DNA from 3 places in the Micromonospora sp. NPDC048930 genome. Region 3 is predicted to be linked to each of the others. Evidence: riboswitches for the same ligand, from Rfam matches in the RefSeq annotation. Region 3 holds a riboswitch; each other region holds the start of a gene.
What was found. Region 3 has a riboswitch for cyclic di-AMP ahead of ACGFI9_RS20635 (NlpC/P60 family protein). Riboswitches for the same ligand answer to the same signal wherever they lie in the genome.
Positions count from the first base shown of each region.

Region 1 (5,516 bases), on a different contig from region 3:
CCCGGGCAGTCCGGGCAACGGGTGGTCGCGTACCACGACGTGCCCCTCCCGCTCCACCGCGGTCAGCGCGGCGCTGGTGCCGCTCGCCTCCTCCAGCGGCGCGGCCACCACCACCTCCAGCCCCCGGTCCACGGCAGCCCTGGCCAGCGCGCCGATGCCGGCCGCGGCGATGCCGTCGTCGTTGGTCACCAGGATCCGCGGCGTCATCGCTCGGCCGCCTCCCGCTCCGGCATGCCCCACCTCGCAGACCTCCCGGTCGGCCGGTGCCCGGGCCGGCCGGTCGGCGGGCCGGATTCCCCACCCGCCCCGCGTCATGCCGGCGTGGTGCGGGACCTTCGACCGTTGCCAGGCCGGCCCCGGTACGGGACGATCGTGCGGACCGTCGACGGCGAGGGGGAAGGGTTGCTCAGCAGCGACAGCTTCAGCTACACCGTGCAGGCCCGCTGCACCCGGGCGGAGGCTTCCGCCCTGCTCGGCGACCTGACTCGGCAGGGTGAGCTGCATCCGCTGATCGTCCGCGTGCGGGAGTTGCCGCCCCGGCCCGGCGCCCTGGCCAGTTACGCGATCACCGACCGGCTGGAGCTGGGCCCGCTGCACTTCCCCGTCACCTACCAGGCGGACGTGCTGATCGCGAACGAGGACGAGGTGGTGACCGTGGCCCGGCAGCAGCCGGCCACCACGGTGCGCAACCACACCCGGCTGCGGGACGAGCCCGACGGCGTGGTGCGGATCGACGTGGAGATCACCCTCTCCGCCCCGGCGCCCCTGTTCGGGTACGCCTTCCGGCAGGCCCGCGCGGCCCACCTCGGCCTGGCCAGCCGGCTCGGCGCCACCCTGGAGCAGGGGCGCCGGGCCTGACTCACGCGCCCCGGCCGGCCGGCACCGCGCGCCGGGCCGCCGGCACGGTCGCCCGGCGCAGCCGCCCCCACGGCTTGTACGTGGAGAGCACGGTGGCGATAAGCAGCAGGGTGGTGGAGACGCCCGGCGCGACGACCAGGTCGACCCGCAGGTGGGCGTCGGCCGCGGCGCCGAGGTCGCCGAGGTGCCGGACCCGGGGGGTCAGCAGCAGGAGCACCAGCCCGAGCATGACGGTGGTCAGGCCGAACTTGACCAGCACCCAGCGCCAGCGCAGCAGGCCCCAGGGGGTGAGCAGCGCGCTCGCCACCCCGACCAGCCAGACGGCCACGCTGAGCGGCGCGAACAGCCAGGTGACCAGCAGCCCGGCGGTCGGGTAGACCACCTCGGGGTCGGCCCCGCGCAGCCCGGCGATGCCCAGGGTGAGCAGTACCAGGTCCGCGCCGAGCCAGCCCAGCGAGGTGACCAGGTGCAGGGTGAGCAGGGCCTTGCGCCCAGCGGGGGAGAGTCGGCTCATGCTGCCGATCCTGCTTGGCCGGATTCGTCGCGTCGTGGGGCCGGTGTCGACATCCGGCGTACGTCACCGGACGTAGGGTGGCCCGCCAGGGGCGGGCCACCCCGGGTCAGTAGACCGACAGGTGCACGTGGTTGGTGTGGTCGCTGGACGGGTCGCCGTTGCCGCCGCTGTACGCCTTCCACCCGCTGCTCGGCAGCCAGATCTGCTTGTACCAGATCACGTAGAGCACGGCGAGCGCGTCGGAGTTGCGGATGAAGTAGGCCGCCAGGTTGTTGCCGTACGTCTTGTCGCCGCCGGTGGCCACCCCGCCGAAGCCGTCCTGCTGCGCGGCGAAATCGCACGCCCGGCCCTTCGGGTGCTCACCCGAGCCGCTGGGCCGGTAGCAGGAGACGTACCGGGTGAACCCGGCGGCCTTGGCCTGCTGGAGCGCGTGCAGCGTACGCGGGGTGATGCAGCCGTCGGCGGGCGTCGGGTCGTTGACGCTGCACGACTCCGGCGGCCACGAGCCGTCGGCGTTGCGCGGCGCGGGGGTCGCGTTCGCGGTCGACGTGCCGCGGGTGCCGCTGCCGTCCGCGGTCGCCGCCCGCCTGTTGGCCACCTCCAGCGCGTGCTCGGCCTGCTGCTTGCGCTTGGCCATCACCGCGACCTGCTTGCGCTGCTCCTGGATCTCGCCGTTCAGCGCGGCCTGGGTGCGGGTGGCCCGGTCCCGGGTGTCGATCAGGTCGCGCAGTGCCCGGTCCTCGTGGGCGGCGACCTGCTCCAGCGCGGCGGCCCGGTCCAGGAAGCCCTCCGGGCTGCCGGCGCCGAGCAGCGCCGAGGCGGTGCCGAGCCGCCCGCTCCGGTACGCCACCGCGGCGATCTCGCCGACCTTGGCGTCACGGGTGCCCAGCTCGGTGTTGATGGTGGCGAGCTGGGTGTTGAGCTGCTTCTGCCGGGCCACCGAGCGGTTCAACGCGGTCCGCGCCTCCAGCCAGCCCTTGCTGGCCGCGTCGAGCTGGGCGCGCAGGGCCGGGGTGCCGCCCTCGTCGTCGCCGGGCGCGGCGGCGAGCAGGCCGGTCGGGGAAGCCGCCGAGGCGGGGGAGACCGGCAGGGCCGCGACGCCGAGGGCGAGCGCCGCGACGAGCAGGGCCGCCAACCGGGCGACCGTCCGTCGTACAGGTGCCACTGATGGCATTCAGGTGTCCTTCCGTCAACCGCCGACCGGGTTAGCTGACGGGTTCGGGACGGAAGATCCCTACCGCTGACGCGGATGCACCCCAGGTACGTGGTTCCCCGGCTCGCCGTGCTCCGGCGATTAGGCGACGGCCACCTCCGGGCGCCGGTGGGCGCCGCCCGGCGGAGGCCGCGACCGAGCCTACCGGCGGGTCGCCGGGCCGGCCCCGGTCGCGGGGCGGTCAGCGGCGGTCAAAACCGGCATAAGTGCACAATAGCCACTTGGATTTAAGATTGCCCTAATTACCACTCGACTTGCCCGCAGGCCCCGGCGGACGCTCCGGGTTCGATCTGCAACGTGGCGTGCTCGATGCGGAAGTCCTCGTGCAGGGCGGCCCGGGCCGCCGCCAGCACGTCGCCCACCTCCGCGCCGGGAGCCATGGTGAGGTGTGCCGAGGCCACCTCCATGCCGGAGGTGAGCGTCCAGACGTGCAGGTCGTGCACCTCCGCGACGCCGGGCACGGCGGCCAGCCGGTCGTGCACCGCGGTCACCTGGAGGTGTTCCGGGGCGGCCTGCACCAGGATGCGCACCGCGGCCCGGCCGAGCCGCCAGGTGCGCGGCAGGATGAACAGCCCGATCGCGACCGCGACCAGCGGGTCGGCCCACCACCAGTCGGTGAGCGCGATGAGCAGGGCGGCGCCGATCACGCCGAGCGAACCGAGCAGGTCGCCGAGCACCTCCAGGTACGCCCCGCGCAGGTTGATGCTCTCCTCCGCGCCGGAGCGCAGCAGCGCGAAGGCGGCGAGGTTGGCGAGCAGGCCGAGCAGCGCCACGGCGAGCATCGGCCCGGCGAGGACCTCCGGCGGCTCGCCGAACCGGCGGACCGCCTCGACGAGGACGTAGACGGCGACCGCGCCGAGCAGCACCGCGTTGGCCAGGGCGGCCAGCACCTCCAGCCGGTAGAGCCCGAAGGTGCGCTGCGGGTCGGTGTCGGCGCGGCGGGTGGCGGTGATCGCCGCCAGGGCCATCCCGATGCCCAGCACGTCGGTGAACATGTGCCCGGCGTCGGAGAGCAGGGCCAGCGAGCCGGTGGCGAACGCCGCCACCGCCTCGACCAGCATCAGCGCGGAGAGCAGCCCGAACGCGGCCCAGAGCCGACCCCGGTGGCGCTGCGCGGCGTTGGCCACCGCGCCGCTGTGGTCATGACCTGCGCCCACGCCCACACCCTCTCGTCTCTCGCCCCGCCCGGGCTCAATCTATGCTCACATCGCTATGTATGCAAGTGACGGTCGGCTGTCGGCGCCCGTGAGCGGGAGCCGTCGTCAGCCGACCGGGTCGAGCGTGGTGAGGCGCTGGGTGGCCCGGGAGAGCGCCACGTAGAGCGTCCGCACCCCGGAGGGGTCGGCCCGGATCTCGCTCGGGGCGATCAGCGCCACCCCGTCGTACTCCATGCCCTTGGCCTCGAGGCTGGTCACCACCTGGAGCCGGGTGTCGCCGAGGTCGCCCAGCCAGCCGGCCACCTCGTCCCGGCGCGGCACCGGCGTGATCACGCCGACCGTGCCCTCGACCTCGGCCAGCAGCGCGCGGACCGCCGCCACGGTGGCTGGCCGCAGCTCGGCGGGGGACACCGCCAGCTCGACCGGCGCCACCCCGGTGGAGCGCACCGCGGTGGGCAGCGGCAGGTCCGGGTAGAGCCGGCGGATCTCCGCCGCCGCCACCGCGAAGATCTCCGCCGAGTTCCGGTAGTTGGTGGTCAGCTCGTACCGGTACCGGCGGCGGCGGCCCAGCGCCTGGTCGCGGGCCCGGGTCAGCTCCTGCGGGTCGCCCGTCCAGGCGGTCTGCGCCGGGTCGCCGACCACGGTCCAGGAGGCCAGCCGGCCGCGCCGGCCGATCATCCGCCACTGCATCGGCGAGACGTCCTGGGACTCGTCGACCACCACGTGGGCGTAGTCGCGGTAGTCCTCGGGGCGCTCCCGGGCGGCGGCCCGGGCCGCGCGCTGCCGGTCGGCGTACGTGCTCAGCTCGCGGACGCCCCCGGCGAGCTGGAACGGGTCACGCTTCGGCTTCCGCCGCTGGACCGGCTTGCCGAGCAGCGCGTCCAGCTCGTCCAGGAGCGCGATGTCGGCGATGGTCAGCCCCTCGGTGTCCAGGCTCCGGTACGCCTCGGTCAGCAGCCGGATCTCCGTCCCGGACAGCACGCCGCCGGCGTACCGGCGCAGCCGCTCCGGGCGGGCCAGCCAGCCGAGCACGTGCCGGGGGTGCAGCCGGGGCCACCACGCCTTCAGGAACTCGCGGAACTCCGGCCGGTCGATGATCTCGTCCTCGAACGCGGGCTGCTCCGGCAGCCGGCCGATCCGCAGCGTGCGGGCCTGCGCGTACAGGGCGGCCAGCACGGCGTCGAAGGCCGCCCGGCGCACCTCGTTGCGGCGCGCCCCGCGAGGCAGCGCCCGGTCCCGGATGGTGTCCAGCTCGGCCCGCTCCAGCCGGAGCAGCTCACCCCGGTAGAGCAGGCGCAGCTCGGTGGGGGAGTCCGGCACCGCGTCCCGGACCGCGCGCTCCAGCACCCGGCGCATCCGCAGCGAGCCCTTCACCGCCGCCACCTCGGGCGGGTCGGTGCGGGTCGCCGACATGCCGGGGAAGAGCGAGCCGAGCGAGTGCAGGGTGGCGGTCTCCTCGCCGAGCGAGGGGAGCACCGAGGCGATGTACTCGACGAACACCCCGGACGGGCCGACCACCAGGATGCCGCCACCGGCGTACCGGGCCCGGTCGGAGTAGAGCAGGTACGCGGCCCGGTGCAGGGCCACCGCCGTCTTGCCGGTGCCCGGCCCGCCCGAGACGATCGTGACGCCGCTGCCGGGCGAGCGGATCGCCTCGTCCTGCTCCCGCTGGATGGTGGCGACGATGTCCCGCATGCCCCGCCCGGTGGCCCGGGACAGGGTGGCCAGCAGCGCCCCGTCGCCGACCACCGCCAGGTCCGGCGGCGCCGACTCC
Region 1 is NZ_JBICUB010000024.1:53,119-58,634, forward strand. It holds gene surE (5'/3'-nucleotidase SurE) at 1-207, opposite strand, end outside; gene ACGFI9_RS34875 (SRPBCC family protein) at 373-858, shown strand; gene ACGFI9_RS34880 (hypothetical protein) at 860-1,372, opposite strand; gene ACGFI9_RS34885 (coiled-coil domain-containing protein) at 1,479-2,546, opposite strand; cyclic di-AMP (ydaO/yuaA leader) riboswitch at 2,551-2,683, opposite strand; gene ACGFI9_RS34890 (cation diffusion facilitator family transporter) at 2,828-3,742, opposite strand; gene ACGFI9_RS34895 (HelD family protein) at 3,848-5,516, opposite strand, start outside.
Region 1: it holds a riboswitch for cyclic di-AMP, as region 3 does, so the genes downstream of both, ACGFI9_RS34885 (coiled-coil domain-containing protein) here and ACGFI9_RS20635 (NlpC/P60 family protein) in region 3, are expected to answer to the same signal.

Region 2 (5,516 bases), on a different contig from region 3:
GTGACGTTCGTGCTGGCGCTGGCCATCGCGTCCTGGTTCGCCGACCCGGTCGCCCCCTGGGCGGCGCTCGGCAACCTCGTCCTGGTGCAGGCCTGGATCCCGCTGGACGGCTACTTCTACAGCGTCAACAACGTGAGCTGGTCGCTCTCCTGCGAACTGGCCTTCTACCTCTGCCTGCCGCTGGTGCTGCCGCACCTGCGCCGGGCCCGGACCGGCCTGCTGTGGGCGGTGGTGGTCGCCGCGCCCCTGCTCATCCTGGCCCTCTGGCCCGGCCAGCTGCTGATGCCGGAGGAGAACCGGTGGTGGTTCACCCAGATCTTCCCGGTGGCCCGGTCGCTGGAGTTCTGGATGGGCGTCGCGGCGGCCGAGTTGCTGCGGCGGGGCCGCTGGCGCGGGCCGAACCTGACCCTGGCCACCCTGCTCTTCGTGGCCACCTGGGTGGTCGCCGCGCAGTGGATCCGCGCCGAGTTCTGGGCGGCTCTGCTCGCGGTGGCGTACCTCCTGGTCATCACCGCGGCGGCGGACGCGGACCTGCACGGCCGGCGGACGCCGTGGCGGACCCGGCCGATGGTCTGGCTCGGTGAGGTCTCGTTCGCCTTCTACCTGGTGCACGTCCTGGTGATGACGACCGTGCTGCGGCTCACCGGGAACTGGGGGTCGGGGCTGCCCGGCTGGCGGGGTCCGCTCTTCGCGCTCGCCTTCCTGCTGGTCAACCTGCTGCTCGCCGCCGCACTGCACCGCTGGGTGGAACTGCCGATGATGCGCCGGCTCGGACCGCCGCGTCGGGCCCGCGTGCCGGCCGCCGTCGCGCCGCCCGTCCCGGCGCCCGCCGGGCCGGTCGCGCTTCCCACCCCGCGGCGACCCGTCGAGTACGCCAGGCGGCGCGACCCGGGCTGAGGCGGCCGATCACCGGCGCGGGTGGGACGGTGGCGGGCGGGTGCGTGCGCCCGGGTCGCGGGTGTCCACGCTGGTCAGTGCCGTGGCCGGGGTTGCCGCGACACGCCAGTGGGCGGTGCGGTGCGGTGGCGGCGGCGGTAGGTTTGATCCGTGCTGCCGATCGCGCTCACCTGTCCCTTGTGGTGGGTGGCGCGCTGGACCGCCCGCATGCTGGCCAGCCTGGCCGTGGTGGTCGCCTGTTCGTTCGGCGCCGCCACGCTGCCCCTCGGCACTGCCGCGACCGCCCAGGCCGCATCCCATCCGGTGGATGGGCGCCGTCTCCCGATCGTCCAGGTGGCCCAGTCCGTTGCCGCCCTCCCCGGGCACGCCCTCCGGCCGGTGATCCACTGGTCCGGCCCGGCCCTCGCCGCCGCGACCGCCCCGAGCGCACGGCTCACCCGGGCTGCGAGTGCCCCGGCAGTCGGTGTGGTCGGTTCCCGCGCCACGGATGTCTCCATCCTGGGACCTGGGGGGTCGGACCGGGAGTTGGCCGGGTTCCTGGCGGTCGGCGGGCCGGCCTCGGCAGCGCAGCGGTCGGCCGAGGTGATCCCGGCCCAGGAGCGGCCTGTTCCGGTCGGGCTGACCCCGGCGACCGTCGGCTCCCGGGCCCCGCCCGCCCGCTGACCGCCGGGCGGGCCCGGCCCGTCTCGCCGTACCACCGAACCTCACCCCCGCATCCGCCCGACGGCGGCCCGGCGGCGCCCACTCCGGTCGCGCCCCGCGTCCACGGGCCGTGCGGACCTCCACCACGACGTTCCCGTGAGGTGCCGACCATGGAAAAGACCCTTCTCTACCACTTCCTCACCGCCGTCCCCGAGGCCGCCGCCATCTGGTCCGCCCTGCTGCTGCTCGCCCTCGGCGTCCTCGCCGCGCTGGTCGCCCGGCCGGAGCGGGACACTCCGGCCGAGGTGGCCCCGGACCCGGCCGCCGAGGAGGCCGCCCGCCTCGCCGACCTGCGCCGGTACGCCGACGAGGTGGCGGTGGCCGCCGCCGGGGCCGCGCAGAACGCCCGCCGCCGGCGCGAGCAGTGGCTGGCCGCCCAGGGCGAGGCCGACCGGGCCTGGCGGGGGTACGACGAGGCCGAGGCGGCCGCCCGCCGCCTCGCCGGCGCCGCCGTGCTGCCCGCGCCGCGTACGCCCCGCACCCCGGCCGAGTACGCGCTCCGGGAGCGGTGGCTGCACCACGCGGCGATGACGGCGCACTGGCGGGGCGACCTGACCGCGCGGCAGCTCGCCGACGTGCTGGCCCACCGCAACGGCTGGGATCCCCGCCGGCACCCGGCCGAGCAGGAGATCGTCCTCGCCCGGGCGGTACGCGACCACCGCCGGGCGGGCTGGCGGGCGGCCGCCGAGCGGGAGCAGCGGGCGTGGCGGGACGCCGAACTGGCCGCCGAGGCGGCCCGGACCCTGGCCGCCGAGGCGTACGCGGCCGCGATGGCGGTGCGTCCGGGCGCCGGGGCGCCGCGTCCCGCCGTGCCGGTCACGGCGCGCCCGGCCCCGGTGCCGGCCGGTGCCACCGTGCCGGCCGCCCGGTGGCGCCCGGCCCGGGTCGGCTGAAATTGTTACCCGAATGCGGTGAGCCCGGTCACGGTTCGCCCGAAACGGTCATCGGGAACAGCCCGGGCGATCGACTCCCGCAATTCCGGGTCGGTCGCCGCCGGATGTCCGATTGTTGCCCGACAGTTCCGACAGAACTGCTCGTCCCATTGAGTGACATCAGTGACGACCTGTTCCGGTCAGAGTAATGATGTTCGAGGTTTACGCAGGTGGGAGTGCTTGGCAGGAGGAGTACCCACCGGTAGTGTCGGCGCGTCCGGTGCGGTTTTCGATCGCAAGTGGCGACGCCGTGCCGACCCGCTCAATCGTGATCTCACGAACCGGGGACCCAGTGCAACACCGGGGTGAATCCGCGAGCCACGGCCCGCGGTAGGGCGTACTTCCCGCCCGAATCCGTCAGCTAACCCGGTAGGCGGTGAAGGAAGGAGTTCCCATCCTCGTGCCGACCACCCCCCGATCCTCCCCACGCCTCCACGGCGCCCCGGTGCCGGCGCTCGCCTGACGGCGAGCGAGTCCCGCACCCCCCCCGCCCGGCCCCGCCGGGCGCTCCCTTCCCCGCGGCCACCCCGCCCTGCAGCGCGCGTGAGTCTCTCCGCGCGTCGGGCCGGCGTGTGCCGCTCCGGCCCCCCGTGGAGGAACACGTGAAGCACCGAATGAAGCGTCAGCTGCGGCGCGTCGTGACCGAGCACCCGTACCGGATCGTCGCCGGCTCCGCCGCGGCGCTCGTGCTGGCCGGTGGCGTCGGCACGGCGATCGCCGCCAGCGACAACTCGCCGGTCCGTCAGGAGAAGACCGCCGCCGTCGCCGAGCTGGGCCCCCGCCTCGGTGAGGCCGCCAGCCGCGCGGAGGCCCGGATCGCCACCCCGACCTCCCCGTCCGCCTCGCCGAGCGCGTCGCCGACGGCGAAGGCCAGCACCGCCACGGCGGACCCGGACCTGACCAAGAAGGCGAAGCCGAAGCCGCCGTCGACCAAGGTCCTCGACTACACCTACGAGGCGCAGACCGCCTACTGGAACTGCGGCCCGGCCGCCGTGCGCAACGCGCTCAGCGCGAGCGGCGTCGAGACCACCCAGGACGCCATGGTCGCGCCGCTGAACGCCGGCGAGAACGGCACCAACTCGGCCGAGGACACCACCCGCGGCCTCAACCAGATGGTCAAGGGCAGCCCGTACCGGACCCACATGATCCCCGGCCCCCCCACCCCCGCACAGATGGACCAGCTCCAGGCCGACGTGGTCAAGGCCATCACCGACGGCCGTGGGGTGGTCGCCAACATCGTCGGCTCCGCGACCGACACCGACGGCGGCTGGCACTCCTTCCCCGGCGGCCACTACATCGCGGTGGTCGGCTACAAGAACGACGGCCGGACCGTCCGGATCGCCGACTCGGCGGACCCGTCGCTCCCCGCCTACTGGATGACCACCATCGACCTGGCGAACTGGATGGCCACCCGCGGCTACTCCGCCTGATCGCCCCTTCCCCGACGGGCCCGGCTCTCCCGAGCCGGGCCCGTCGTCGTCTGTCCGACTCCCACCGCAGTCCGCTCTCGCGCGTCGTGTCCGTCCGGTGGCACACTGCGCCCTATGGGTGAGGCGACGGGTACCCGCCATCTGCTGCTGTTGCACGGCATGGGGGCCACCGGTGAGGTGTGGCTGCCCTGGGCGCCGCTGCTGGAGCGCCGCTGGGCGGGGCGCTGGCTCGCCCCCGACCTGGCCGGCCACGGCTGGTCGCCGCCGCTGCCGGATTACTCCTTCGAGGCCCTCGCGCGCCGGGTGGTGGAGGGGCTGGGCCCGGTGGCCGAGCGGCTCGGCCCCCGGGACCGGCTCGTGCTGCTCGGGCACTCGCTCGGCGGGGTGGTGGCGCTGGCCCTGGCCGCGCGGACCCGGCGCCTGCCGGTGGACGCCGTGGTGGGCCTCGGCATCAAGGTCGCCTGGTCCCCTGCCGAGCTGGAGAAGGCCCGCGAGCTGGCCGCCCGGCCGGTGACCTGGTTCGCCAGCCGGGACGAGGCGGCCCGCCGCTACCTGCGGGTCTCCGGGCTGGCCGGGTTGTTCGCCCCGGACCACCCGGTGGTGGACGCCGGGCTGCGCCGGGAGGACGGCCGCTGGCGGCTGGCCATGGATCCGGCCGCGTTCGCGGTGGGGGAGCCCCGGCTGCCCGCCCTGCTGGCCGCGACCGACGTGCCGGTGCTGCTGGCCCGGGGCGAGCATGACCCGATGGTGTCCGACGCGCAGCTCAAGGAGTTGGGCGTGCCGGTCGCCACGCTGCCGGGGCTCGGCCACAACGCGCACGTCGAGGATCCCGAGGCGGTGCTCGCCCTCCTCGACGCCTACCACTGACCTCCGGTCAGGCGGTGGGGGAGAGCGGCGAGCCGTCCTGGGCGGACCGTGTCGGCGGCGCGCGGCGCGGGCGGGTTCCACCCCGGCTGGAGTTCCCGCCGGGCGGCGTCGAGGAACGCCTCGGCGTACGAGTCCTCGGGGAAGTCGCCGAGGTAGCGGGCCCGGGTGACCCAGCGATCCGCCGCCTTCGGGTCGGTGTCGAGCAGCGCGGTCAGCACGTCGTCCACGTTGGACATGTCCCGGCGCAGCACGTAGCCCGAGCCGGCGAGCGGGAACCGCGCGACGAAGTCCGGGCCGTCGACGCCCATGTCGGTCACCGCGTACGGCTTGCCGGAGTAGAGGTAGTCGGAGATGACCCCGGAGACGTCCGAGATCAGCGCGTCGGACCGGTTCACGCACTCGGTCAGGGTCAGCTCGCGGCCGGCGGCCGCGCCCCACAGGTGCGCCCGGCCGGTCCGGGCCCGGTCCGCGGCGAGCAGCTCGGTGAGGCGGGCGAGCTGCCGCGCCGAGGCGGGGTTCTGCGCGGTGTACGGGTGGGCCCGCAGGATCACCGTGGCGCCCCGGTCCAGCAGCCGGCGCAGCATCGGCTCGGCCACCGGCAGGGAGCAGTAGTTCGCGTCCGCGTGGTGCCCCGTCCAGGTCGGGGTGTAGAGCACCGTCGGCGCGGCCAGCCCGCGCGCCGGGTCCC
Region 2 is NZ_JBICUB010000010.1:107,963-113,478, forward strand. It holds gene ACGFI9_RS24965 (acyltransferase family protein) at 1-897, shown strand, start outside; gene ACGFI9_RS24970 (hypothetical protein) at 1,048-1,560, shown strand; gene ACGFI9_RS24975 (hypothetical protein) at 1,710-2,492, shown strand; cyclic di-AMP (ydaO/yuaA leader) riboswitch at 2,781-2,922, shown strand; gene ACGFI9_RS24980 (C39 family peptidase) at 3,122-3,961, shown strand; gene ACGFI9_RS24985 (alpha/beta fold hydrolase) at 4,076-4,828, shown strand; gene ACGFI9_RS24990 (CDP-glycerol glycerophosphotransferase family protein) at 4,819-5,516, opposite strand, start outside.
Region 2: it holds a riboswitch for cyclic di-AMP, as region 3 does, so the genes downstream of both, ACGFI9_RS24980 (C39 family peptidase) here and ACGFI9_RS20635 (NlpC/P60 family protein) in region 3, are expected to answer to the same signal.

Region 3 (5,516 bases):
GGTCGGCGCCGGGCTGCTGGCGGCTCCGGCGCACGCGGCGCCGTCGGTGGATGAGATCGACGCGCAGATCGACAAGCAGTGGGAACAGCTCGAGCCCACCATCGAGAGCTACAACAAGATCCGCTCCCAGCTGAAGGCCAACCAGAAGAAGTCGGCGGACCTCCAGAAGAAGATGGTGCCGCTGGAGCTGGAGTCGGCCCTGGCGATGAACCGGGTCGGTGACCTGGCCGCCCGGTACTACATGGAGGGCCCGTCCCAGGAGATCGGCGCCCTGCTGGTGAGCACCAAGCCGGGCACGCTCGGTGAGCAGCTCGTCATCCTCGACCGGCTGGCCGCGCAGCAGCGCAAGCAGGTGGCCGGCGTGCTGGCCATCCGCGACAAGTACAACGCGCAGAAGCAGAAGCTGGACGCGCTGATCGCCACCCAGATCAAGCAGCGCGACCAGCTGGCGGCGAAGAAGAAGCAGATCGACTCCGAGATCAAGCGGCTCACCGCGATGCTGCCGGTGACCTCGGTACGGGTCGAGGGTTGTCCGAGCATCGACGGCGTGGTGAGCAGCGCCGCCCGTACCGCGATCAGGGTCGCCTGCGCGCAGGTCGGCAAGTGGTACGAATGGGGCGCCACCGGCCCGAACACGTTCGACTGCTCCGGCCTCACCCAGTACGCCTACAAGGCGGCGGGCATCTACCTGACCCACTTCACCGGTGCGCAGTGGAACGAGGGCCGGCCGGTGTCCCGCGCCGAGGCCCGCCCCGGTGACCTGGTCTTCTTCTACAGCGACCTGCATCACATGGGTCTCTACCTCGGCAACGGGCTCATGGTGCACGCGCCCCGCACGGGTAAGCAGATCCAGGTCGCGAAGATCAGCTACATGCCGGTAGCCGGCTTCCGCCGGGTCACCTGACCTCCCTCAGCAGCACGAAGGCCCCCGGTCCACGCGGACCGGGGGCCTTCGCCGTCGGGACCGGTTACGCCGGCGCGCCGACCGATGCCGGCTGGATCTCCACGTCGTCGAGGTTGACGAACATCACCCGGTGGCCGAACTGCACCTGCACGTACTTGTTCTCGCCCCGGATGACGGTCCAGTCACCCGGCGCCGAACCGTCGAACGTGACGGCCCGGTAGTACTCGCCCGGCAGGACCCCGCCGACCGCGTACCGCTGGCCCGCCGGGAACTTGTACTGCAGCGGCGAGATGGTCTGGTACGGCACCCCGGCCGGGTACGCCGCCCGCTCGGGGTAGGCCCGCCCGTACACCGGGATGGTGGCCTTCCCGGGCTTGGGGGTCACCACGAAGCCCTCGGCCCACTTGGCCGTGGGCGCCGAGGCCGGGTTGTAGAACCACGCCTTCTGGCCGAGGTACCAGATCGCCGTCCAGTCGCCCTGGACGCCGGCGAGGGCGTACGTCTGACCGGCGGACGCGCGGGCGCCGTGGTCGGAGATGTACATGGTGTCCGGCGTGCCGTTCGGGCGCAGCCCGAGGTCGTTCACCAGCGGCGCGTCCACGCTCGGCGCGGTGCGCAGGATGACCGAGGAGGAACCGCGCAGCGGGCACGGGGCTGCCGGCGGGGTCGGCTTCGGAACGCCCGGCGGCTGCTGGTTGCAGCCGTAGAACGCCGGCTGGTTGGTGGCGTAGTCCGGGTCGATGGTGACCAGGCCGGTGTGCGGCGTGGCGGTGCCCTGGAACGGCGCCTTCATCAGGTCGAAGTAGTGCGACCAGTCCCAGTACGGGCCCGGGTCCCAGTGCATCCCGGCCACGTTTCCGGCGGTGGTGCCGGGGACATTGTCGTGGCCCAGGATGTGCTGCCGGTCCAGCGGGATCTGGAACCGCAGCGCCAGGTGCCGGACCAGCTTGGCGGAGGCCCGGTACATCGCCTCGGTGTACCAGGTGCCGTGGCCGGCGAAGCCCTCGTGCTCGATGCCGATGGACTTGGCGTTGACGTACCAGTTGCCGGCGTGCCAGCCGACGTCCTTGGCCTTGATGTGCTGGGCGACGTAGCCGTCCACCGAGCGCAGCGTGTAGTGCCAGCCCAGGTAGGTCACGGTCTGCACCAGCTTCACGCTCGGGCCGAAGTAGCCCTCGGTGTCGTGGATGATGATGTACTCGATCTTCTGCTGGGCCGGCCGGTTGGCGAGGTCGTAGTTGCCGTAGTCGCCGGCGCCCGGGCCGTACTTCCCGTACGGCGCGGGGATCCACTCGCAGGCCAGGCGGACCGGGCACTCCAGCCCGTCCGGCCGCTCGGCGCGGCGCAGGCCCAGCTTGTGCAGCCCGGACTCGTCCGGCGTCACCGCGGTGGCCGCGAGGGTCACCCGCTGGCCGTCGTCGGTGGTCCGGGCGGCGCCCTGGCCGATCTGGTCGTAGACCTCGTCGGCGAAGGCCGCCGCCGCGTCCTCGGTGTCCGCGCCGGAGTATCGGGCCACCGCCCCGTACCAGGCCGCCGGGTCGCTGTCCGCGCCGACCGGACCACCCAGGTCCTTCTGGTACGACGCGAGCAGCGCCGCGCCGCCCCGGATGTTCGCGGCGGCGTCGGTGCGCAGCGTCTCCACCGGGATGCCGGTGAGCGCGGCGGCGGCGTCGACGGTCTGCAGGGACGCCTGGGGCAGCACGTCGCCGGAGGGCGCGGCGGCGACGGCCGGGTCGAGCGTGAGCGGGCGGGAGTCGTCGCCGCGCGGGTCCTCGTTCTCGTCCACGTGCGAGCTGGACGGGGTCGAGGCGACCTGCTCGGCATCGGTCAGGTGCATCGGCCCGTAGCCGCCGCTGGTGCTGGGCTGGCCCGGGTGGGTGTCCCAGCGGGACTCCAGGTACGAGACGCCCAGCAGGACGCTCTGCGGCACGCCGTACTGGTCGGCCGCGGCGGCGTACTGCTGCTGCCGGTCGGCGGTGTCGGTGGTGGATGGTTCGGCGGCCACCGGGCCGGTGGCGCCGAGGGCGGTGGCTGCCGCGACGGCGGCGGCCAGCAGTATCCGTCTGCCCGACGGCGGGGGTGAGAGGTGCATCAAACCTCCAGACAGGGATGGGGGTCACTGCGCTCCCACCCTCACTCCACGCCCGGCCCGTGGTCAATACCTTTCTGCCCTGTAATACCTGCTGAAGGAAATCTTCACCGGGCCCGCGATCGCGAATTTGCGTACGGAGTGTCACGGCGTCTCGGGTTGCGGATTGATAACGGCGATCTCTACTCTGGTCTGTCGTCGACCGCCAGTTCACCGCCCAGCCCGGGTGGTGACGGTCGGACACCGCCGAGTCGCCTCCGGGCGAGCCGGGGACCCAGGTGCCTGGGGTGAATCCGCAGCCTCTGCGGTAGGGCGGCTCCCTTCCCGCCCGAACCCGTCAGCTAACCCGGTAGGCGGTCGGGAAGAAGGAGTACGGAGCCCGGTGGCACACCATGCCCCGCGGCCACCGTCGGTCCGGTCGCTCGACCGGCTGACGGCTGCGCCGCGTTCACGCTGGTCCCGCTTCACCACCGCCCTCGCCGCCCTGGTCGGCACCGCCGTCATCCTGACCGGCGGCGCCACGGCGGCGCACGCCGATCCGTCCGTCGCCGAGATCGAAGCCCAGATCGACCGGGACTGGAACAAGCTCGAACCGATCATCGAACAGGTCAACGCAACCCGCGAGGACCTCGCCGCGAAGCGCAAGCAGGCCGCGGCGCTGGCCAAGCAGATCGCCCCGCTGCAGGCGAAGGTCGACGAGGCCCTCGGGCAGGTCGGCGGCCTCGCCGCCGACGCGTACAAGGGGAACAGCATCTCCACGGTGAACGCGCTGCTGGGCAGCCGCTCGCCGGGCGAGGTGGTCGACAGCCTCGAACTGCTCGACCGCTTCGCGCACCGCCAGCAGCAGCAGGTGCAGACCGTGGCCGACCTGCGCGACCAACTGGCCGCGAAGAAGAAGCCGCTGGACGAGATGATCGCCAAGCTGGCCCGTACCGAGGCCCAGCTCGCGGCGCAGAAGAAGCAGATCGACGCCGAGATCGCCCGGCTCCAGAAGCTGCGGCTCAAGGTGTACGGCAACGGCGGCGGTGGGCCGCTGCGTCCCGCGCCCTGCCCGGCCGGCTACCCGGGCGGTCCCGGCGGGGTCGCGGCCAAGTTCGCCTGCGCCCAGATCGGCAAGATCTACGTCTGGGGTGCCGCCGGCCCGGACCACTACGACTGCTCCGGCCTGACCATGGCCGCCTGGGCCAAGGCCGGCGTGTCACTGCCGCACAACGCCCGGCAGCAGCACGACGTCACCCGGCGGGTGAGCCGCAGCGAGCTGCAGGTCGGCGACCTGGTCTTCTACTACAGCGACCTGCACCACGTCGCGTTGTACGTCGGTGGCGGCTGGGTGGTGCACGCCTCCCAGTCCGGCAAGCCGATCACGATGAAGCGCGTCGACGACGGCCAGATCAACAGTTACGGCCGTCCGGGCTGACGGTCGGCAGAGGGCTCCCGCGTCGCGGGAGCCCTCTGCGTCCTCGTTCAGCGGGTCGGCCAGACCCGCCAGTTCTGCCAGGACCGGCTCGGGGTGGGGCCGCGCTGTCCCTGGTAGCGCGAGCCGTAGACCTCCGACCCGTACGGGTGCTCGGCCGGCGAGGAGAGCCGGAAGATGCAGAGCTGCCCGATCTTCATGCCCGGCCAGAGGGTGATCGGCAGGTTCGCCACGTTGGAGAGTTCCAGCGTGACGTGCCCGGAGAAGCCGGGGTCGATGAAGCCCGCCGTCGAGTGGGTGAGCAGCCCGAGCCGGCCCAGGCTCGACTTGCCCTCCAGCCTGCCGGCGAGCTGGTCGCCCAGCGAGATCACCTCGAGGGTCGAGGCGAGCACGAACTCCCCCGGGTGCAGCACGAACGGCTCGCCCTCGGGAACCTCCACCATCGACGTCAGGTCGTCCTGCTGGATGGCCGGGTCGATGTGGGTGTAGAGGTGGTTGTTGAAGACGCGGAAGAGCCGGTCCAGGCGTACGTCGATGCTGGACGGTTGCACCAGCGTGGGCTCGAAGGGCTCCAGCGCGAGCGTGCCCGCCTTGATCTCGGAGACCAGGTCGCGGTCGGAGAGCAGCATCGGAACACCATAGCGACCGGTACGGGTGACCTGCGTGTCGGACTACATCTTCGTACACCTGTTCGATAGAATGTCCGCATGGCATCCTGGTCCGAATTCGCCGCCGACGAGCCCCGACTCGCCGACGAGATCCGCCTTCTCATGCAGCAGTACGGGCCGGGTTTCGGCTACCTCGCCACGGTCCGCGCCGACGGTGGCCCCCGGGTCCACCCGGTCTCCCCGGTCATCACCGACGACGGGCTCTACTGCTTCGTCATCGACTCGCCCAAGCGCCGCGACCTCGAACGGGACGGCCGCTACGCGCTGCACTCGTTCCCGCCGGAGGAGAGCGACGACGAGGCATACCTGGCGGGCCGGGCCCGTCCGGTGACCGACCCGGCGACCCTGGCCCGGGTGGCCGAGCTCGGCCGGGCCGCCCCGCAGATCGACTGGCGGCTGTTCGAGTTCACCATCGACGTGGCGATGCTGACCCGCCGCGAC
Region 3 is NZ_JBICUB010000007.1:319,416-324,931, forward strand. It holds gene ACGFI9_RS20625 (C40 family peptidase) at 1-904, shown strand, start outside; gene ACGFI9_RS20630 (N-acetylmuramoyl-L-alanine amidase) at 969-2,996, opposite strand; cyclic di-AMP (ydaO/yuaA leader) riboswitch at 3,228-3,363, shown strand; gene ACGFI9_RS20635 (NlpC/P60 family protein) at 3,376-4,410, shown strand; gene dcd (dCTP deaminase) at 4,458-5,036, opposite strand; gene ACGFI9_RS20645 (pyridoxamine 5'-phosphate oxidase family protein) at 5,115-5,516, shown strand, end outside.